Regions from separate parts of the Modestobacter sp. VKM Ac-2979 genome, predicted to be linked through region 2. Evidence: predicted binding sites of a transcription regulator. Region 2 holds the regulator's gene; each other region holds the start of a gene.
What was found. Region 2 encodes LexA, which represses DNA repair genes until DNA is damaged. Its sites were predicted from a motif close to TCGAACANNTGTTCGA; they were not measured.

Region 1: the regulator LexA is predicted to act here: its motif matches at 2,980-2,995, upstream of O2W15_RS16190 (DUF6504 family protein).
Region 3: the regulator LexA is predicted to act here: its motif matches at 4,128-4,143, upstream of ruvC (crossover junction endodeoxyribonuclease RuvC).

The regions. Positions count from the first base shown of each region.
Region 1 is NZ_JAPVBO010000005.1:283,056-290,417, forward strand. Features, by position in the region: gene O2W15_RS16180 (DNA polymerase III subunit alpha) at 1-2,011, opposite strand, end outside; gene O2W15_RS16185 (SAV_6107 family HEPN domain-containing protein) at 2,008-2,541, opposite strand; gene O2W15_RS16190 (DUF6504 family protein) at 2,541-2,867, opposite strand; gene O2W15_RS16195 (YbaK/EbsC family protein) at 3,210-3,734, shown strand; gene O2W15_RS16200 (GNAT family N-acetyltransferase) at 3,734-4,327, shown strand; gene O2W15_RS16205 (phytoene desaturase family protein) at 4,438-6,042, shown strand; gene O2W15_RS16210 (carotenoid biosynthesis protein) at 6,039-6,857, shown strand; gene O2W15_RS16215 (glycosyltransferase) at 6,854-7,362, shown strand, end outside.
Region 2 is NZ_JAPVBO010000007.1:61,604-68,965, forward strand. Features, by position in the region: gene O2W15_RS19890 (MFS transporter) at 1-297, opposite strand, end outside; gene O2W15_RS19895 (ArsR/SmtB family transcription factor) at 368-958, shown strand; gene hflX (GTPase HflX) at 1,008-2,504, shown strand; gene O2W15_RS19905 (phosphatase PAP2 family protein) at 2,611-3,339, shown strand; gene O2W15_RS19910 (hypothetical protein) at 3,311-4,381, shown strand; gene lexA (transcriptional repressor LexA) at 4,409-5,233, opposite strand; gene O2W15_RS19920 (LysM peptidoglycan-binding domain-containing protein) at 5,788-6,072, shown strand; gene nrdR (transcriptional regulator NrdR) at 6,409-7,020, shown strand; gene O2W15_RS19930 (vitamin B12-dependent ribonucleotide reductase) at 7,151-7,362, shown strand, end outside.
Region 3 is NZ_JAPVBO010000005.1:161,071-168,432, reverse strand. Features, by position in the region: gene O2W15_RS15655 (glycosyltransferase family 4 protein) at 1-1,064, shown strand, start outside; gene O2W15_RS15650 (hypothetical protein) at 1,076-1,612, shown strand; gene pdxS (pyridoxal 5'-phosphate synthase lyase subunit PdxS) at 1,677-2,582, shown strand; gene pdxT (pyridoxal 5'-phosphate synthase glutaminase subunit PdxT) at 2,579-3,256, shown strand; gene O2W15_RS15635 (YebC/PmpR family DNA-binding transcriptional regulator) at 3,253-4,005, shown strand; gene ruvC (crossover junction endodeoxyribonuclease RuvC) at 4,152-4,733, shown strand; gene ruvA (Holliday junction branch migration protein RuvA) at 4,730-5,365, shown strand; gene ruvB (Holliday junction branch migration DNA helicase RuvB) at 5,362-6,489, shown strand; gene yajC (preprotein translocase subunit YajC) at 6,650-6,985, shown strand; gene secD (protein translocase subunit SecD) at 6,999-7,362, shown strand, end outside.

The DNA.
Region 1 (7,362 bases), on a different contig from region 2:
GGTCCTCGAAGGTCTGCGGACCGAACTTGCCGACCAGCTCCCGCTGCCCCGGTGACTCGATCTGGAACATGCCCAGGGTGCGGGTGCTGCGGATCAGCTCGAACGTCGTCGGGTCGTCGCGCGGGACGGCGTCGATCTCGACCTGCTGCCCGTCGACCCGGGCCACCTCGTCCATCGCGTGCGCGATCGCCGACTGCATCCGGATGCCGAGCAGGTCCAGCTTGAGCAGCCCCAGCTCCTCGACGTCGTCCTTGTCGAACTGGCTCATCGGGTAGCCCAGGTAGCTGCTCTCCACCGGCGTGCGGTCGAGCAGGGTGGCGTCGGAGAGCAGCACGCCGCACGGGTGCAGGGCGATGTGCCGGGGCAGCCCGTCGAGCCGGGCGACCAGGTCGAAGAGCAGGTCCAGATCGCCCGAGCCACCGCTCCGTCGCGACCCGAGCCGGCTGGCCCGCAGCTCCGGGAGGTCGCGCAGCGCCGCGTGCACCTGGTTGGCCCGGATGTGCGGGAACGCCTTGGCCACCGCGTCGATCTCCGCCGGCGGCAGCCCCAGGGCGGCGCCGACGTCACGGACCGCGTGCCGCACCCGGTAGGTGTCCATCATCGAGATGCAGCTGACCCGGGAGGCGCCGAAGCGCTCGATCACCGCGTCGTAGACCTCCATCCGGCGGGCGGACTCCACGTCGATGTCGATGTCGGGCAGCTGGTGCCGCAACGGGGAGAGGAACCGCTCCATCAGCAGCCCGTACCGGATCGGGTCGACGTCGGAGATGCCCAGCAGGTAGGTGACCAGGCTGCCGGCGCCCGAGCCGCGGGCCGCGGCGCGGATCCGCAGCTCCTTGATCAGGGTGACCACGTCGGCGACGGTGAGGAAGTAGGAGGGGTAGCCGAGGGAGTCGATGACCGCCAGCTCCTCCTCCAGCCGCTCGCGCACCACGGCCGACGGCGTCATCCCGCGCCGGCCGAACCCGGCCTCGCAGCGGGCCCGCAGCACCGCCGACGGGCCCATCCCGCGCTCGGCCGCGCTGGTGACCACGTCGAGCTCGGGGTAGCGCACGGTGCCGATGCCCAGGTCGGCCCGGACGTCGACCGCGCACTGCTCGGCGACCCGGGCGGTGGTCTCCAGCAGGTGCAGTGCCGCGTCCCGGTCGGGTCCGGCCAGCTCCTCGGCGAGCAGCGCCATCTCCTTGCCCGACTTCAAGTACCCCTCGGCGGTGCGCCGGTCGACGTGCCGCTGGCCCAGCGGCACCAGCCGGCGGGCGGCGTCCAGCACGTCGGCGGTCGGGGCGTCGAGGGCGTCGACGTGACGGACCGCGTTGGTCAGCACCGCCGGCACCCCGGCCTCGGCGGCCAGCCGCAGCATCGCCTGGGCGCGGGACCGGTCGCCCTGGCCGCGGTGGTGCACGATCTCGAGCACGAGCTGGCCGGGCCCGAACACCGATCGCCAGGTGGCCAGCCGGGCGTGCGCCAGGTCGGCCCGCCCGGCGGCCAGCGCCCGGCCGACCGAGGACCCCGGCCCCAGCACCGCCAGCAGCCCGGCCGAGTGCGCCCCGGCCAGCGTCAGGGAGCTGACCGGCTCGCCGCGGGTGCCACCGAGGTGGGTGGCGCTGGTCAGCCGGCACAGCGAGCGCCAGCCCGCGCCGTCGCGGGCGAGGAAGGTGACCCGGGGCAGCCGCGGGTCGACACTGGCCCCACCGCGCGCCGGTGCCCGCCGGCCGGCGGGGTGGGCGGCCCGGTGCCGGGCCGCGGCGGTGATCCGCCCGGGGGTCTGGTCACCCGGCTCGCCGCCGGCGACCGGGTCGACGGCGAGGTCGACGCCGAACAGCGGCCGGATGCCCGCCGACCGGCAGGCCAGCGCGAACTTGACCGCGCCGTACAGGCCGTCGCGGTCGGTCAGGGCCAGGGCCCCCATGCCGTGCTCGGCCGCGCGGGCGACCAGGTCGGCCGGGTGGTTGGCGCCGTGCCGCATCGAGTACCCCGACGCGACGTGCAGGTGGACGAAGGGGTCGCTCACGAGGCGGTGTCGGAGACGCGGTCGGAGCCGGAGCCGGGGTGGCCCGGGCCACGCCGGCGCGAGCCGGGGTCGACCGCCCGCAGGCGCGCGGGCGGCGGCGGTACCGGGCGGCTGATCGTGGTCTCGACGACGCCGAGGAACGTGCCGACGTCCCGGACGAGGTCGTCGGCCTCCCGTTCGGTGACCGCGTGCGAGAGCCCCGCCTCGGCGGCGGCGCGCTTGGCCGCCCCGGCGGCGAAGAACGCCGCCCACTCCCCCAGCTCGGGGGCGACCTGGCCGATCAGCACCCAGGCGCTGCGCGGCCGGCGACGCCCGGCCTCGGGCTGGGTGCGGGCGGCCAGCACGGCCGCCGCGGCGCGCAGGGCGGCCAGGTGTGCGGTCGCGTACCGCCAGGCCGCGTCGGGGCTGCTGGCGGCCTCGGCCAGCCCACGATGGGCCTGACCGAGCAGCTGGGCGGCGGCCGCGGGCAGCGGCGGGAGCAACGGGAGCTGCCCGTCGGCGGCGGCCGGGAGGGCCCGGGCGGCGCCCATCAGTCGTGCACCCGGACGAGCAGCCACTGGTTGCCCGTCGGCTCCCAGGACAGGTCGAAGACCCCGGCGAAGCTCATCCGGGACCGGCCTGCACGGACCGCCTCGACCCGCCAGACCTGCCGGGTGGCGACCAGCTCGGCCGACGCCCCACCCCGGCCGGCGGCATCGGTCTGCCACCACGGCGCGGTCTCCACCCACGAGTCGAGCAGCTCCCCCACCACGTACCGGGTCTGCCCTCGCCAGAACTCGGCCGGCCCCGACGGCCCCTGCTCGACCTGCACCTCTTCACCGACCCGGCCACCGGCCCCGGCGAGCACTCGGCTCATGTCAGACTCCGCAACTCTCCGCCCCTCCCGACTGCCCCGCCCTCCGGCCCGGCGGGGAAGCGCACGTCGGGGAGGACGTGACGGCCCGGGCCGGCGAACGAGTCGCCGGTGTTCGAACAGGTGTTCGAACAGCGATGAGTAGACCGGACCGGCCGGGGGCGGTCAAGCCGAACAGGCGTGTCGGCATCTGTGTCGTTACAGCGACTGCACCCAGGGCCGCAACACACCCTCGAGTCCGACTCGAGGGTCGCCGCGAGGCCCGGGCGACGGCGGCCTGCGGTCGGCGCCGACCGCAGGTCCCGGGTGGCGCGCGGCCCCGGGGCCGGTGGGAGGATCGCGGTCATGACCGCTGCGGAGACCCCGCACCACCCCCGGGTCGCCGAGGTCGAGCAGGTGCTGCGCGCCGCCGGCGTCGCCGGTGAGGTGCGAGTACTGCCCGACAGCGCCCGCACGGCCGCCGCCGCGGCCGCGCAGCTCGGCGTCGAGGTCGGCGCGATCGCCAGCAGCCTGGTGTTCGATGCCGGAGGCGTCCCGCTGCTCGTCCTCACCAGCGGTGCACACCGGGTCGACGAGGCGCTGGTCGCCGACCTGCTCGGCGTCCCGCGGATCACCCGGGCCACCCCCGAGTTCGTCCGCCGGCACACCGGTCAGGCCATCGGCGGGGTGGCCCCGGTCGGCCACCCGGAGCCGATCGGCACCCTCGTCGACGTGGAGCTCGCCCGGTACGCCCGGGTGTGGGCGGCCGCCGGGCACCCGCACACCGTCTTCCCCACCACTTACGACGAGCTGCTGCAGCTCACCGCCGGCACCCCCGCGGAGGTCGGCCCCGGGCCCTCCCCGGCCGCCGCCGACGAGGAGACCCCCTGATGACCGGCACCACCCCCGCCACCCGGATCACCGAGCTGCCCGCCGGCTGGATGCGCGAGCACCTGCACGAGGCGCTGGCGATCTACGGAGCGGCGATGGGCTACGGCGACTCCGTCGTCGCCGGGCGTTACGGCTACGCCGTCCAGCACACCGAGCGAGAGGGCTTCCGCGCGGTGGGCGCCTTCGTCGAGGCCCCCCGGGGCGACGGCACGGCCGGCGAGCAGCTGGTCGGCTTCGGCTACGGCTACGTCGTCGCCCCCGGCCAGTGGTGGCACGACCAGGTCCGCAACGCCCTGGACCGGCGGACGGCGAAGCAGTGGCTGCCCGGTGCGTTCGAGGTCTGCGAGCTGCACGTGCACCCCGACCGGCAGAGCCAGGGCCTGGGCCGGCAGCTGCTGCACGCGCTGCTGGCCGACCTCCCCCAGCCGGCCGCCCTGCTGAGCACCCCGGACACCGACACCAAGGCCTTCCGGCTGTACCACGCCGACGGGTTCGTCGACCTGGCCCGCGGCTACCACTTCCCCGGCGACGCCCGCCCCTTCGCCATCCTGGGCGCGCGCCTGCCGCTGGCCCCGCCGGCTGAGAAGAGCTGATCCCCGTCGCCAGCGCCCCCGACACCCGCAGCTCAGACACCCGCACTGCCGGCACCCGCACTGCCGACACGATTGCCGACGTCGTCGTCATCGGCTCCGGGCACAACGGCCTGGTCGCCGCCTGCCACCTGGCCCGGGAAGGGCTGCGGGTGGAGGTGGTGGAGTCCGACGAGGTCCTCGGCGGCGCGGTCTCCACCGTGGAGCGCTGGCCCGGTGTCCGGGTCGACCGCGGGTCCAGCGCCCACGTGATCATCCGGCACAGCGGGGTGGTCGAGGAGCTGGAGCTCGAGCGCTTCGGCCTGCGCTACGTCGACTGCGACCCCTGGGGCTTCGCACCCGCACCGGTGCCCGGCGACCCCGGTCCCGACGGTCGGCCACTGGTCTTCTCCGTCGACCTCGACGCCACCTGCGCCTCCATCGCCGCCGCCTGCGGGGACGCCGACGCCGCGGCCTACCGCCGGTTCGTCGAGGTGTGGGGCCCGCGCAGCGCCGCCGTCGTCAAGGCGTTCGGCGACCGGCCGGCGATGACCCGGCTGGTCCGGCACCTGTGGCCGGTCGGCGCCCCGCGGCGGGGCCAGCCCCGGACCCCGGGCGGCGAGATCGCCACCGACTTCCTCGGCTCCGGCGACGCCCTGCTCGACCGCTGGTTCACCAGCGAACGGCTCAAGGCGGCGCTGGCCTGGTTCGGCGCCCAGTCCGGCCCGCCCATGTCCGAGCCCGGCACGGCGGCGATGGTCGGCTGGGTGGCGCTGCTGCACGACGTCCCGCCCGGTCACCCGGTCGGCGGGTCGGGCGGGCTCACCCAGGCGCTGGCGGCGCGGCTGGCCAGTGACGGCGGCCGGGTCACCCTCGGGGACGGCGCGGCCCGGCTGCTCGTCGACGGGCCGCCCGACGACCGGCGGGTCACCGGCGTGCAGACGGTCTCCGGACGGCGGATCACCGCACCGGTGGTCGTCGCCGCCTGCCACGTGCTGGCGACCAAGGCGCTGGCCGGCGACGACGCTCCGCCCGCGCTGGCCGAGGCCGACCCGCCGCTGGGCAACGGCTTCGGTCTGGTGCTGCGCGCGCAGACCGACGCCCTGCCGAACTACCCGGGCGCAGGTGAGGAGGCGCTGCAGGGGCTGCAGCTGCTCTGCACCGACCGGGCCCAGCTGGCCCGGGCGCACGGCGACTGGCTGGCCGGGGAGCTGCCCCGGGAGCCGGTGCCGCTGGCCATGTCGTTCTCCGCGAGCGACCCGACCCTGGCCCCGGCCGGCCAGCACGTGGTCACGATCTGGGGCCAGTGGTACCCGTACGAGCTCGCCGACGGATCGGACTGGGACGAGATCGCCGACCGGGCCGCCCAGCAGCTGATCGCCGCGGTCGACCGCTACGCACCCGGCTTCGCCGACTCGGTACAGCGGCTGTACGTGCAGACCCCGTTGAAGCTGGAGCAGGAACTGTCCCTCCTCCGTGGCAACGTCATGCACGTGGAGATGAGCCTGGCCAGCATGTTCGGTTTCCGGCCGACACCGGCGCTGTCCGGCCACCGGGTGCCGGGGCTGGGCGGGCTGTACCTCACCGGCGCCTCCACGCACCCCGGCGGTGGGGTCTCGGGCAACTCCGGGCGCACCGCCGCCCGGGTGGTGCTCGCCGACCGCCGGCCGGCGGCCCGGCTGCGTGCCCGGCTGCGGGCGGAGGTCACCCGCCGGCTGCCCCGGAGGACGGCAGGGTGACCGGTGCGCTCACCACGCGCCGGCCGGGCACCGACCCGGCCCCGCTCCCCTGGCTGCCCCTCGCGCTCACCGTCGCGCTGCTGGGCACCGCGATCGCCTACCCGCTCAGCAGCGGGGCCGCCCGCGACACGGTCAGCTGGGCGATCGTCCTGCTGGGGTCGGCGGTCTCGGTCAGCCATGCCACGGTCAGCCGCGGCGCCCGCACCGGTGCCGCGCTGCTCGTCCTCGTCGGCGTCGTCGCGGTGCTGTTCGAGGCCCTCGGGCTGAGCACCGGCTTCCCCTACGGCGAGTACCTCTACAGCGACACGCTGGGGCCGACCCTGCTCGGGGTGCCCTTCCTGGTGCCGCTGGCCTGGCTGATGATGGCGTGGCCGAGCTGGGTGCTCGCCGCCCGGCTGACCTCGCGGGTGCGCCCCACCCGACGCCGGGCCGCCCGGGTGGCGGTGGCGGCCTACGTCTTCGCCGCCTGGGACGTCGTGCTCGACCCGCAGCTGGTGCAGGCCGGCTACTGGCGCTGGGCGCACCCCGAACCGGGCCTGCCGGGCATCCCCACCGTGCCGCTCACCAACCTCGCCGGCTGGCTGCTGGCCGGGCTGGTGCTGATGACCCTGCTCGACGTGCTCGTCGAGCGCACCAGCCGGCTCCCGCGGATCGGGGACACCGCGCCGCTGCTGACGGTGGGCTGGATGGTGCTGGGCGGTGCGCTGGCGCACGCCGTCTGGCTCGACCTCCCGGGGTCCGCGGTCTGGGGCGTGGTCCTGGCGCTGCCGGTCCTCGCCGTCCTCGCCGCCCAGGCGCGGCGGAGCCGCCGGTGACCGCGGCCTGGCGCCGGCTCCTGCAGGTGTGCGCCGGGGTCTCGGTGGTCGCCGCGCTCCACGCGGCGCTGAACAGCCGGCTCCTCCGCCGGCCGCCGGCCGTGCCTGGACCGGTCCCCCGCCGGGTGACCGTGGTGGTCCCGGCCCGGGACGAGGCCGACCAGATCGAGGGCTGCCTGGCCGCCGTGCTCGACCAGCGCGGGGTGCCCGACCTGCGGGTCGTGGTCGTCGACGACGGCTCCACCGACGGCACCGCCGAGCGGGTGGCGGGAGTGCCCGACACCCGGGTCACGGTGCTGCCCGCGACGCCGCCCGGGCCGGGCTGGCTCGGCAAGCCGAACGCCTGCGCCCAGGGCGCCGACGCCCTCGACCGGGCCGCCCCCGACGACGTGCTGGTGTTCCTGGACGCCGACGTCCGGCTGATGCCCGATGCGATCGCCTCGGCGGTCGCCGTGCTCGACGAGTCCGCACTCGACCTGGTCTCCCCCTGGCCGCGGCAGCTCAC
Region 2 (7,362 bases):
GAGGTACGCGATCGGCAGGGTCGCCAGCACCGCCGCGCGCACCAGGTCGGCGGTGACCAGCACCCGACGGCGCCGCCAGCGGTCGACCCAGGCACCGGCCGGGAGCCCGATGAGCAGGAAGGCGGCGGTCTCCAGTGCCGTCAGGACGCCCATCTCCAGCGGCGTCGCCTCCAGCAGCGAGACCGCCAGCACCGGCAGGGCCAGCAGGGTCACCTGGGTGCCCACCTGGCTGACCGTCTCAGCGGCCCACAGCTGACGGAAGTCGTGGTGCCGCAGCAGGCTCCGGTCGCGGGTCACCGGCGCAGCCTCCCGCCACTGATCGGGGGAAGTCAATCACTGAGCCGTGTCGACGTCCTAGGCTGCCGGGATGGACGAGCCGGAGGCCGGTGCGAGCGAGGCGGTGGCCGGTGCGGGGGCGCGGCGGTTCGTCGGGGAGCGCCGGCCGGCCACCGACGCCGAGGCGCGCGCCCTGGCCTCCGCCGTCCGGCTGCGGATCCTGCGGCTGTGCCTGGACGAGGCGCTGACCAACAAGGAGCTCGCCGCGCGGCTGGGCCGCAACCCGGCGACCGTGCTGCACCACGTCCGCACCCTCGTCGACACCGGCTTCCTGGTCGCCGAGAGCGCGCGGCGGGGCGCCCGGGGCGCCCGGGAGGTGCCCTACCGGGCGACCGGGAAGAGCTGGCTGATGGACGGCGCCGGCGCCTCGGGCGCTGCCCGGGACGCCGCGCTCGCCGCCTTCCTCGAGGAGGTCGCCGCGGTGGGGGAGAGCCACCTGGAGAGCACCCGGTTGGGCCTGCGGCTGGGTGCGGCGGACCTGGCCGAGTTCCGCGAACGGCTGCACCGGTTGCTGGACGAGTACGCCACCCGGCCGGCGGACCCCGGGGCGGAGCGCTGGTCGCTGTACCTCGGGATGCATCCGGAGGTCCGAGGTGTTGTACCGGGCGATGACAACAGGTGATGTGACAAGTCGGTCGCCCCAGGACCAGGGGCATGCCACGCTGGAGACGATGACGACAGCCCAGAACCGCGCGATCCTCGACGAGGCCGAAGCCCGTGTCGACAAGGCGCGCGCCAGCATGCCCGACACCAAGCCGGCACCGGCCGGTCAGTGGGACGCCGCCGACGACACCACCGGCTCCTACGTCAAGGAGGAGCGCGGCGCACTCCGCCGGGTCGCGGGGCTCGGCACCGAGCTCACCGACGTCACCGAGGTCGAGTACCGCCAGCTCCGCCTGGAGCGGGTCGTCCTGGTCGGCGTCTGGACCGAGGGGACGGCGGCCGACGCGCAGCGTTCGCTGACCGAGCTCGCCGCGCTCGCCGAGACCGCCGGTTCCCAGGTGCTCGACGCGCTGATGCAGCGCCGGGACAAGCCGGACCCGGCCACCTACGTCGGCTCGGGCAAGGCCGCCGAGCTGCGCGAGGTCGTCGCCGCCACCGGCGCGGACACCGTGATCTGCGACGGGGAGCTGGCCCCCGGCCAGCTCAACCAGCTGGAGAAGGTGCTCAAGGTCAAGGTGGTCGACCGGACCGCCCTGATCCTGGACATCTTCGCCCAGCACGCCACCAGCCGAGAGGGCAAGGCCCAGGTCGAGCTGGCCCAGATGCAGTACATGCTGCCCCGGCTGCGTGGCTGGGGTGAGTCGCTGAGCCGGCAGGCCGGTGGTCGGGTCGCCGGCGGTGGCGGCATCGGCACCCGTGGTCCGGGTGAGACGAAGATCGAGACCGACCGTCGCCGGATCCGCTCCCGGGTGAGCAAGCTCCGCAAGGAGATCGCCGGGATGGCGACCGCCCGGACGACGCAGCGCAACTCCCGCGACCGCAACGCGACGCCGAGCGTGGCGATCGCCGGCTACACGAATGCCGGCAAGTCCAGCCTGCTCAACCAGCTCACCGGGGCCGGCGTGCTGGTCCAGGACGCGCTGTTCGCCACCCTGGACCCGACGGTCCGTCGCGCGCAGACGCCCGAGGGGCGCGAGTACACGATGACCGACACCGTCGGCTTCGTGCGCCACCTGCCGCACCAGCTGGTCGACGCGTTCCGCTCCACGCTGGAGGAGGTGGCCGACGCCGATCTGCTCGTGCACGTCGTCGACGGTTCCGACTCCGACCCGCTGGGCCAGATCGACGCCGTGCACACGGTGCTCAACGAGATCGACGCGTCCGCCGTCCCGGAGCTGATCGTCGTGAACAAGGTCGACGCGATGACCGAGGAGGACATGCTGGCGCTGCGCCAGGCGCTCCCCGGGGCGATGTGGGTCTCGGCCCGGACCGGCGAGGGCATCGAGGCGCTGCGCGACGTGATCGCCCAGCGGCTGCCGCACCCGCACATCGACGTCGAGGTGCTGGTGCCCTACGACCGGGGTGACCTGGTCGCCCGGGTGCACCGGGACGGCGAGGTCGTCGAGGAGGCGCACGAGGCCACCGGGACCCGGCTGACCGCGCGCGTCAACGCCGGCCTGGCCGCCCAGCTCGACGATTTCACCGCGCCGGCCACCGAGGACTGACGGAGGGCCCCGCTGCCGCTCGCACGTTCGTGCCGGGCTCCCGCAGCGGGGCGAGCGGACAGCCCGGCGGATCACGACCAGGTCACGGCCCCGGTACCGTGACGCGATGACCAGGGGAGCGGTGGACCGGACGGCGACCGCTGCCGATCGACCGGTCGCACCGGTGGTCGGGGTGGGCCGGCCGCCGTGGTGGCTGCTCGTCCTCGCCGCCCTCGTCACCGTCGCGGTCACCGTCAACCTGCTCAGCCGCGGGTGGCTGGAACGGATGGACCTGCGGGTCTCCGAGGTGACCAGTGTGTGGGCGCTGCGGGACTCGTGGGCCTACTGGCCGATCTGGGTCGTCACCCAGATCGGCGGGCGGGTGACGATCCTGGTGGTGCTGGCCGGGCTGGTCGGGTGGCTCGCCGTGCGGCAGCGGACGCTGGTGCCGCTGGTCCGGGTGGTCGTTGCGCTGGCCCTGCTCACCACCGTGGTCTACGCGTTCAAGTGGGGCACCGGTCGTACGGCCCCGGCCTTCCCCGGGTCGTTCTTCCACACGGACGGGGCCAGCTACCCCTCGGGGCACGTGGCGAACGCCGTCCTCATGTGGGGGGTGGCCCGGTGGCAGGCCGTCGAGTTCGGCCTGCCCGCGGGCGTGCAGCGGGCCACCTGGCTGCTCAGCGTGCTGGGGCCGGTGGCGACGGGTGTGGCCATGGTGGCGCTGGACTTCCACTGGGTCACCGACGCGGTGGTCGGGCTCGCGGTCGGACTGCTGCTGTTGGGCGTGGTTCACGCACTGGACGCTGTCGCGATGTCACGCTGGGTTCGTGCCAGAGCCGGCCGATCCCAGGCGTAGCAGCGCCACCCGCCGCAGGACGACGGCCGGCGCCGCCCTCTGTGCGCCCGTCGGCCTGCTGGTCGCACTGCTGCCTGCCGGGCCGGCGGCCGCCGACGACGGGACCGCTCCCTACGGCGAGCCGACCACCCGGTGCGAGATCACCGACCCGCGGCTCCCGGAGCTCTCCGGCCTGGCCAGCGCCGGGGAGTCGATGCTCGCGATGAACGACGGCGGCGACCGCGCCGAGGTGCTGGTGCTCGACGGAGCCTGTGCGGTGGGTGAGGTGCGCACGGCGGAGGTCGACCCGTACGACCCCGAGGACCTCGCCCTCGCCGCCGACGGGACCATCTGGCTCGCCGACATCGGGGACAACGCGCAGAGCCGGGAGACGGTGGCGCTGATCGGTCTGCGCCCCGACGGGACCACCGTGCTGACCAGGCTCACCTACCCCGACGGTCCGCACGACGCGGAGGCCCTCCTGCTCGCGCCCGACGGCACCCCGTACCTGGTGACCAAGGAGGTGCTGGGCGCCAGCTCCGTGTACCGCCCGGATGCGCCCCTCGGCGACGGAGCCACCGTGCCGATGAGCAAGGTGGCGGCGCTCGGGCTCACGTTGACCGGCACACCGGGCGGCCCGGTGGGCCGGGCCGGCCAGCTGCTGGTCACCGGTGGCGCCGTGTCGTCGGACGGCTCGCGGATCGCCCTGCGGACCTACACCGACGCCTATGTCTGGCCGCTGAGCGGCTCCGACGTCGCCGGGGCGTTGGCCGGGCCCCCCGTGCGGGTGGCGTTGCCGGAGGCCCCACAGGGCGAGGCCATCGCCTTCGCGGCGAACGACCGGGACCTGCTCGTCGCCGGCGAGGGACTCCCTGCGGTGGTCACCCAGGTGCCGGCCACCGGTGACCTGACGGGGACGGTCCCGGCGGAGCCCACCGAGGCCGCCGACGGGTCGCTGGCGACCGCCGGTGGGGTCGAGCCGCTGACCGCCGGTCTCATCGCCGCGGCCGTGGCCACCGTGTTCGTGTGGGCCGGCGGCAAGCTGCGGCGGAGCCCGGCCTGAGCACGGGCCCGGCGCCCGTGCCCGAGGTCAGACCCGACGGAGCACGGTGACGACCCGGCCGAGGACCGTGGCGTCGTCGCCCGGGATGGGCTCGTACGCGGCGTTGTGCGGCATCAGCCACACGTGCCCGTCACGCCGCTTGTAGGTCTTCACCGTCGCCTCGCCGTCGATCATCGCGGCGACGATCTCGCCGTTCTCCGCGGTCGGCTGCTGCCGGACGACGACCCAGTCGCCGTCGCAGATCGCCGCATCGACCATCGAGTCACCCGCGACCTTCAGCATGAACAGGGTGCCCTCGCCGACCAGCTCGCGGGGGAGGGGGAAGACGTCCTCGACCGCCTGCTCGGCCAGCACCGGACCGCCGGCGGCGATCCGGCCGACCAGGGGCACGTACGTGGGTCGGGGGGCAGTGGCGTCGTCGACGCCACTGGCTGCACCGGAACCGGCCAGCGCCTCGGCCGTGGCCTCGTTCGTCGTCGCGGTGCTGTCGCCGGGGAGGCGCACGTCGAGTGCGCGCGGCCGGTTCGGATCACGGCGCAGCCAGCCCTTGCGCTGCAGCACTGACAACTGGTGGGCCACGGACGAGGCGGAGGAGAGACCGACCGCCTCACCGATCTCGCGGACCGAGGGCGGGTAGCCGCGGCGCTCGATCGAGTCACGGATGACCTCGAGCACCCGGCGCTGCCGCTGGGTCAGTCCGTCGCCGTCGGCGGCCCGGTCGGGGAACTCCCGCACCGCTGCTCCCGCCCCCGCTGCAGCCGTGGGCGCTGCGCCGTCGGCGGGTGCCGGGCTGGACGCTCCACGCCGCGAAGGGCTCTTGCCGCCGCGCGCCTTCGGGCCGTCGACCGCCATGTGTCCTCCTCGTCCGGCTGCCTCGGCAGCAGTTCCCGGTGGCGTCCTGCCGTACCGACGGCCGTGTCGCCACGGCGAGCCGGGACCTCGGACGCTGTCCTCGATCGCCTCGGAACCGTATCGCCTCAGGCCTCTCCGTTCAAACACGTGTTCGAAGAAGTCGCCGTGTCGGCGTGTTCCTGTCGGGGGTGTGCGGTAGACATCGCCCAGACGTTCTGTTCGAACGCCTGTTCGACCACCCGGTACCGCGAGACCTCTGGAGCACCCCGATGGCCAGTCCGCAGCTCGAGCTCCCCGTGGCCGCCCCGGCCTCGATGGCGGTCGTGCTCCCGTTCCCGGGGGCGCGCCAGGTGGCGCACTCGCCCGGGTCCGTGGTGCGCGGTCGGCCTGCACCCCTGCCCCGGGCGGCTCGCCCTGCGGCGGCCCTGCGGGGTCCCGGGCATCCCGACGTGCGCCCTGGTCGGCGGGTCGGCGTTGCGGGCGGGGGCGCCGCCGGCTGCGCGAGGCGCACGGGAGGGGGTGGCGGTGGGGCCGCCTCGGGTGCACAGGCGCCGTTGCGGCTGACCCGGCGCGGGCGGCGAGTGGTCGCCGGGCTGTCCATCGCCTTCGGGGTGTCCGTCGCCGCGGCGACGTTCGCCGCCGAGTCCGGCGGCCCCGGCGGCGGCCTCGAGCTGGCCGGCTCGACGATGGTCGTCGTCCAGTCCGGGGACACCCTGTGGTCGATCGCCGGCGAGATCGCGCCGGAGGAGGACCGTCGCGCGGTCGTCGACGCGCTCCTGAACGTGAACGGCCTCTCCGACGTCGACCTCGTCCCCGGTCAGGTGCTCGAGCTGCCCTGACCGGCGGCGCACCGGTGTCCACCGCGGTGCGAAGGGCCCGGCCGAGGCGCCGGTGGTTGTGGCGGGAGGGGCTCCGAGGGGCGCCCGGGTCAGATGCGGAAGACGACACGCTCGCCAGGGCTTGCACACCTGTAGGGGTGGTCGTACGGTTCCACCACAACATCTAGTAGTTACAGAGCTGTAAGCCATCCACAGTCGTTCCACACGTTGTCCCCGGCGCATCCACCGGATGTCCCCGGCCCAGTCCACAGCACGGCCATCGGGTCGGGGCCCGGTCACGGTGTCACGACGCCGCGGCGAGACCCTGCGCGACACCTCGGGAAGGAGGAGATCGACATGCGTTGTCCCTTCTGCCACAACCCCGACAGCAGGGTCATCGACTCGCGGGAGACCGACGAGGGGGCGACCACCCGCCGTCGACGCTCCTGCCCGGGCTGTGGACGCCGCTTCACCACGGTGGAGGAGGCGGTCCTCGCCGTCGTCAAGCGCAGCGGCGTGAGCGAGCCCTTCGCCCGGGGCAAGGTCGTCGCCGGGGTGCGGCGGGCGTGCCAGGGGCGGCCGGTCGACGAGCACCAACTGGCCCTGCTGGCCCAGCAGGTCGAGGACGCGGTGCGCGCCACCGGCTGCGCCGAGATCCCCAGCCACGAGGTCGGCCTGGCCATCCTCGGCCCGCTGCGCGACCTCGACGAGGTCGCGTACCTCCGCTTCGCCAGCGTCTACCGCAGCTTCTCCTCGGTCGCCGACTTCGAGAAGGAGATCGCCGAGCTGCGCGCCGCACCGGCCCGGAGCACTGCCCGCGCCGGTGACGCGCCACCCGTCGAGCGCGACGCGGTCGACGGCGACCAGGAGACCCCCGCGACCGGGAGCCCCGCGACCGGGACCACCACCCGCCGGCGAGCCCCCGAGCGGCCGCGACCGGCCGACACCGGCAGCGCCGCCGGCCCGTGAGAACTGTCCGACCCCTCCGCTAGACAGGTCTCGACGAGGAGACCGCACGACCCGGCTCCGGCACCCGCCGGCTTCCCCAGCCGCTCCGCCCGCACCACCGCACCAGTCCGACCCAGGGAGCCCTCGCACGATGACCGAGACAGCTGACCGCCTCACCACCAGCCGGAACCGCCGCACCGCCAAGGCCCCCAGCCGGGGGAAGGGCCTGAAGGTCAAGCGCGTGTTCACCACCGCGGGGGTGCACCCCTACGACGAGGTCGTGTGGGAGCGCCGCGACGTCGTCATGACCAACTGGCGGGACGGCTCGATCAACTTCGAGCAGCGTGGGGTCGAGTTCCCGGC
Region 3 (7,362 bases), on a different contig from region 2:
CCGGCCGGGCGGTGCCGGTCCCGTACAACGGCTCGATGGCGAGCGTCTCCTTCGGTCCGGTCGCGGCGTCCCGGGCCCGGCGCTGGTTGCGGGAGGGGGACTTCGACGTCGTCCACGTGCACGAGCCGGCGTCGGTCTCGCTCTCCCTGCTCGTCTGCGTGATCGCCGACGGCCCGATCGTGGCCACCTTCCACGCGGCGACCACCCGGTCCAAGGTGCTGGCCGCGCTGGGTCCGGTGGCCCGCCCGTGGCTGGAGCGGATCAGCGGGCGGATCGCGGTCTCCGACTTCGCCCGTCGCGTCCAGGTGGAGCACCTGGGCGGGGACGCGGTGGTCATCCCGAACGGGGTGCACGTGGCGGCCTTCGCCGACGGGCCGACGCTGCCCGGCCACGCGCGGGGCACCGAGGCGCCGACGATCGGCTTCCTCGGCCGCTACGACGAGCCGCGCAAGGGCCTGCCCGTGTTGCTGGAGGCGATGCGGACGGTGGTCGCCGAGCACCCGCGGGCCCGCCTGCTCATCGCCGGCCGCGGCGATCCCGACGAGCTGGACGAGCTGGTGGCCGACGACCTGCGTCCGCACGTCACGGTGCTCGGGGAGCTGGACGAGTCGGCCAAGGCGGCCTTCCTCCGCTCGGTCGACGTCTACTGCGCGCCGAACCTGCTGGGGGAGTCCTTCGGCGTGATCCTGCTGGAGGCGATGGGGGCCGGCGCACCGGTGGTCGCCAGCGACCTGGACGCCTTCGCCCGGGTCCTGGAGGACGGCACCGCCGGTGTGCTGGTCAAGCGCGGGGACGCCGCCGCGCTGGCCACGGCGCTCGGTGGCCTGCTGGCCGATCCGGCCCGACGGGCCGAGCTGCAGGCGGCCGGCCGGCGGGCCGTGGCCGACTACGACTGGGCGGTGGTCGCCCAGCGGATCCTCGCCGTCTACGAGACCGTCGCCCCGCCGGGTGGCACCGGGGTCACCGCCTCCGCCGCCGACGACGACGCGCTGCTGGGGAACGTGCCGGACGCCACCGGCGGACTCGGGCCGTCGGGGCCCTTCCGCAGGCGGGCGCGCCGCTAGCCTCGGACCCCATGACCACCGCGACCTGGCTGCTCCTCGCCGCCGGTCTCCTGGTGGTCCTGGTGCTCGGCTGGGCCGGCTGGACGCTCACCCGGTTGCGTCGGCTGGCCGGGCGGGTCCGCCGCGCGCGGGAGGTGCTCGACGCCGGTCTGCTGCGGCGGGCCGAGCTGGCCGCGGCGCTGGCCCGGGAGCACGCCGAGGACCTCGGTCCCGAGCTCGCCGCCGCCCTGGCGACCGCAGCGGCCGGGGCCCGGGCGCCGTCGGCCGGGGACCGGGAGGCCGCCGAGAACCTGCTGGGCCGGCGGCTCCGCCGGGTCCCCACCGGGGTGCTGACCCCGGAGCTGCAGGACGCCGGCATGCGGGTGGGGCTGGCCCGGCGGTTCTACAACGACGCCGTCCGGGACACCCGGACGTTGCGCCGGGGCCGGCTGGCCCGGGTGCTGCGGCTGCACGCCGACCGGCCGCTGCCCCGGTACTTCGACATCGACGACGGCCTCGACGCGGTGCTCACCGGCCCCGGTTCCGGCGCCGCGCGGTCCGCCGGCTGACCCGCCGTACGCTGGGACGTCCCCTCCCGCCGGTCCCCGGCCCGACGACCTGCGAGGCAGCAGCATGTCCTTGAACCACAGCGAGCCCACCGGCACCGGCACCGAGCGCGTCAAGCGCGGGATGGCCGAGCAGCTGAAGGGCGGCGTCATCATGGACGTCGTCACCCCCGAGCAGGCCAAGATCGCCGAGGACGCCGGCGCGGTCGCGGTGATGGCCCTGGAGCGGGTGCCCGCCGACATCCGCGTCGAGGGCGGCATCGCCCGGATGAGCGACCCCGACATGATCGAGGGGATCATCGGCGCGGTCTCCATCCCGGTGATGGCCAAGGCCCGGATCGGCCACTTCGTCGAGGCCCAGGTGCTGCAGGCGCTCGGCGTCGACTACGTCGACGAGTCCGAGGTGCTCACCCCGGCCGACGAGGCCCACCACATCGTCAAGAGCGCGTTCACCGTGCCCTTCGTCTGCGGCGCCACCGACCTGGGGGAGGCGCTGCGGCGGATCTCCGAGGGCGCGGCGATGATCCGCTCCAAGGGCGAGGCCGGCACCGGCAACGTGGTCGAGGCCACCCGGCACATGCGGGCGATCCGGGCCGGCATCAAGCGGCTGGCGACGCTGGACGAGACCGAGCTGTTCGTCGCCGCGAAGGAGCTGCGGGCCCCGTACGACCTGGTGGCCGAGGTCGCCCGCACCGGCGCGCTCCCCGTCGTCCTGTTCACCGCCGGCGGCATCGCCACCCCGGCGGACGCGGCGATGATGATGCAGCTGGGCGCCCAGGGCGTCTTCGTCGGCTCGGGCATCTTCAAGTCCGGTGACCCGGCCCAGCGCGCAGCCGCGATCGTGCAGGCCACCACCTTCTTCGACGACCCGTCCGTGATCGCCAAGGTCTCCCGCGGGCTCGGTGAGGCCATGGTCGGCATCAACGTGAGCACGCTGCCGGAGAGCGAGCAGTACGCCAAGCGCGGCTGGTGACCCCGCCGACGATCGGGGTGCTCGCGCTGCAGGGTGACGTGCGCGAGCACCTGGCCGCGCTCCGGGCAGCCGGTGCCGAGGCCCGGCCGGTCCGCCGGCCCGCCGAGCTGGCCGAGGTCGACGGGCTGGTCGTGCCCGGCGGGGAGTCGACCACGATGGGCAAGCTCGCCGAGCGGTTCGGGATGCTGCAGCCGCTGCGGGACGCCGTCCGCGCCGGGTTGCCCGCCTACGGGTCGTGCGCCGGGATGATCATGCTGGCCGACACGGTGCTCGACGCCCCGGCCGACCAGCTGACCATCGGCGGGCTGGACGTGACGGTGCGCCGCAACGCCTTCGGCCGGCAGGTCGACTCCTTCGAGGCGGCGGTGCAGCTGGCCGGGGTCCCGGGGCCGCCGGTGCACGCCGTGTTCATCCGCGCGCCGTGGGTCGAGGCGGCCGGGCCGGACGTCGAGGTGCTCGGCCGGGTGGAGGGCGGACCGGCCGACGGTAAGATCGTCGCCGTCCGTCAGGGCCGGCTGGTGGCCACCAGCTTCCACCCCGAGCTGACCGGCGACAGCCGGGTGCACGCGCTGTTCGTGGAGCTGGTGCGGGAGGCGACGGCGATGAGGGCACGAGACCATGCGAGCAGTGCCGGCGCCGGAGCGGACGCGGGCAGTGAGGGGAGAACGTCGTGAGCGGGCATTCCAAGTGGGCGACGACCAAGCACAAGAAGGCCGGCATCGATGCCAAGCGCGGCAAGCTCTTCGCCAAGTTGATCAAGAACATCGAGGTCGCCGCGCGCACCGGTGGCGCTGACCTGTCGGGCAACCCGACGCTCTACGACGCCGTCCAGAAGGCGAAGAAGAGCTCGGTGCCCAACGACAACATCGACCGCGCGGTCAAGCGCGGCGGTGGCCTCGAGGCCGGTGGGGTCGACTACCAGGGCATCACCTACGAGGGCTATGCCGCCGGCGGCGTCGCCGTGCTGATCGAGTGCCTCACCGACAACAAGAACCGGTCGGCCATGGAGGTGCGCACCGCGATGACCCGCAACGGGGGGAACATGGCCGATCCCGGCTCGGTCTCCTACCTCTTCTCCCGCAAGGGCGTCGTCGTGGTCCCCGCGACCGGTACCACCGAGGACGACGTGCTGATGGCTGTGCTCGACGCCGGCGCGGAGGAGGTCCGCGACCTGGGCGACACCTTCGAGGTGGTCTGCGAGCCCACCGACCTGGTCGCCGTGCGCACCGCCCTGCAGGACGCCGGCATCGACTACGACTCCGCCGACATGGGCTTCCTGCCCAGCGTGCAGGTCGAGCTGGACGCCGACGGTGCGGGCAAGGTCTTCCGGCTCATCGACGCCCTCGAGGACCTCGACGACGTGCAGAACGTGTACGCGAACTACGACGTCTCCGACGAGGTCATGGAGTCCATCGACGCCTAGCAGAAGGACCCCGCTGCCCCCCACGCTTCGCGAGCTCAGCGCGGGACCCTGCAGCGGGGCCGCTCCGTGACGTCGCGTGGCGTGTCGGTGGGGGACCAGTGGACCTCGGCGGTTAGCGTGGTTCGAACACGTGTTCGCGTCGGCTGGTGGAGGTCCTCATGCGGGTGCTCGGCATCGACCCGGGGCTCACCCGGTGCGGGTGGGGCGTGGTCGAGGGGCGCCCCGGTGCCCGACCGGTGGCCCTGGGGGTCGGCGTCGTCCGCACCTCGCCCGACCTCGACCTGGAACTGCGTCTGCTGGAGGTGCACACCGCCGTGACCGCACTGCTCCGTGAGCACCGGCCGACCGCGGTCGCGATCGAGCGGGTGTTCACCCAGAACAACAAGGGGACGGCGACCGGCACCGCGCAGGCCGCGGGTGTCGCCGCGCTGGCCGCGGCGCAGGCCGACGTGCCGGTCGCCTGGCACACGCCGAGCGAGGTCAAGGCCGCCATCTCCGGCAACGGCCGGGCGGACAAGGACCAGGTCACCCTGATGGTCACCCGTGTCCTGGGGCTCGCCACCGCTCCCAAGCCCGCCGACGCCGCCGACGCCCTGGCCCTGGCCGTCTGCCACGTCTGGCGCGGGCCGGCGCAGCAGCGACTGCGGGTCGCGGCGCTGGCCGGCGGCATCGGCGCGCCGGTCCGCCCGGCGACCCTGCCCCGCTGGACGGGGGTGTCGGCGCGATGATCGCCTCGGTGAACGGCCGGGTCGCCGCGGTCTCGCCCGATGGCGCCGTCGTCGAGGTCGGCGGTGTGGGCCTGTCCGTGCAGTGCACCCCCGGCACGATCGCCCGGCTGGCGGTGGGGGAGCAGGCCCGGCTGTCGACCAGCCTGGTGGTCCGCGAGGACTCGCTGACCCTCTACGGCTTCGCCGACGACGACGAGCGGCAGCTGTTCGAACTGCTCCAGACCGCCAACGGCGTGGGCCCGCGGCTCGCCCAGGCGGTGCTGGCGATCCACCCACCCCGCGAGGTGCGCCGCGCGGTGTCCATGGGCGACCTCAAGGCGCTGATGCAGGTGCCCGGGATCGGCAAGAAGGGCGCCGAGCGGCTGGTCCTGGAGCTCCGCGACCGGCTGGGCACGACCGCCTCGGACACCTCGCTGGACGGCCCGCCGGCGGCCGGTCTCGGCGCGGTCACCCCGGTGGCCCCGTGGCGCGACCAGCTCACCGCGGCCCTGGTCGGGCTGGGCTGGACGAGCCGGGAGGCGGAGACGGCGCTCACCGCCCTCGAGCCGGTGGCCGAGGAGCAGCAGCTGGCCGGCGGCGTCCAGGTCGCGGTCCTCCTCCGCCAGGCGCTGCAGATCCTGGGGCGGTCGTGAGCAGCCCGTTCGACCGCGGGCTGTCCGCCGCCGACGCCGGGCCGGGGCGGTTCCCAGACGACCCCGTCGACCCCAGGGCCGGCGACGAGGAGCGGGTCGTCGAGACCGCGCTGCGCCCGCACTCGCTGACCGACTTCATCGGCCAGCCGAAGGTCGCTCGCCAGCTGGACCTGGTGCTGGAGGGCGCGAAGCGCCGTGGCCGGCCGCCGGACCACGTGCTGCTCTCCGGTCCGCCCGGGCTGGGCAAGACCAGCCTGGCCCTGATCATCGGCTCCGAGCTCGGCACCGCGGTGAAGATCACCAGTGGGCCGGCGATCGAACGCTCCGGTGACCTGGCCGCGATGCTGTCCAACCTCAGCCCCGGTGACGTGCTGTTCATCGACGAGATCCACCGCATCGCCCGGCCGGCCGAGGAACTGCTCTACATGGCGATGGAGGACTTCCGGGTCGACGTCGTCGTCGGCAAGGGGCCGGGCGCCACGGCCATCCCGCTGGAGATCCACCCGTTCACCCTGGTCGGGGCCACCACCCGGGCCGGGCTGCTCACCGGCCCGCTGCGCGACCGGTTCGGCTTCGTCGGGCAGATGGAGTTCTACGAGGTCGCCGACCTGCAGCGGGTGCTGGCCCGCAGTGCCGACCTGCTCGGGGTCGAGCTGTCCCCGGAGGGGTCGCTGGAGATCGCCGGGCGGTCCCGCGGCACCCCGCGGATCGCCAACCGGTTGCTGCGCCGGGTGCGCGACTTCGCCGAGGTGCGCGCCGACGGGCGGGTCACGCTCGAGGTGGCCCGGGCCGCGCTGGCGCTCTACGACGTCGACGACCTGGGTCTGGACCGGCTGGACCGGTCGGTGCTCGACGCGCTGGTGACCAAGTTCGGTGGCGGCCCGGTCGGGGTGGCCACCCTCGCGGTCGCCGTGGGGGAGGAGCCGCACACCGTCGAGGAGGTCTGCGAGCCCTTCCTGGTGCGCGCCGGGCTGCTCGCGCGCACGCCCCGCGGCCGGGTCGCCACCGAGGCGGCCTTCCGGCACCTGGGCCACCCGGTGCCCCGCGGTGGCGTCTCACTCGGCGGGGGCGCAGCCGACCCGCCGTCGGACGGGGCGTCGTCACAGACCCTGTTCGACGCCTAGACTCCTCCGCGCTGGCGCGCAACCCGGCTGCGGCCGGGGCGCCCCGCCCCGGAGCCACTCCCTGCGCAGGTGGGCGTGCGCCGGCGCCGATGTACCCGAGCGGCCCGATCCCGGGCCGCACCCACCGCGCGACTCGCTGCGGTAGAGAGGCTCACCCGTCGTGGAACAGTTCTTCCCCTTGATCCTGCTCGTCCTGGCGTTCGCCCTGCTGATCGTGCTGCCCGCCCGGCAGCGCAAGAAGATGCAGGCGAAGGCGGAGGCGCTGCAGGCCTCGCTGACCGTGGGCACCCCGGTCATGCTGACCAGCGGGATCCACGGCACCGTCGCCTCGCTCGGTGAGGGCACCGTCGGCCTGGAGGTCGCCCCGGGCGTCGTCATCACCGTGGCCCGCCCAGCGGTCATGGAGGTCCGCCAGCCGGCGTCCGGCGCCGTCCCGCCCCAGGGGGCGACCGGCACCATCGACGGCGACGGCGACCCCACCGACCGCACCCGCTGAGCCGGGTCGACGCATGGCCGCCCGCCAGCTCCCCGCCCGCCGCTACTTCGCGGCGTTCCTCGCGATCGTCGCGGGGCTGTACGCCCTGGTCTTCCTGACCGGCGACCAGCGCACCCCCCAGCTCGGACTCGACCTGCAGGGCGGGACGACGGTGACCCTCGCCGCCCGCACGCCGGACGGCCAGGCCCCGGACCAGGAGGACCTCGAGCTCGCCCGCCAGATCATCGAGCAGCGGGTCAACGGCCTGGGCGTGGCCGAGGCCGAGGTCGTCACCGAGGGCGACAGCAACATCGTCATCTCCGTGCCGGGCGACGACGGCGAGCGGGCCCGGGAGCTGGGCGCCACCGCGCAGCTGCGCTTCCGGCCGGTCCTCGGCG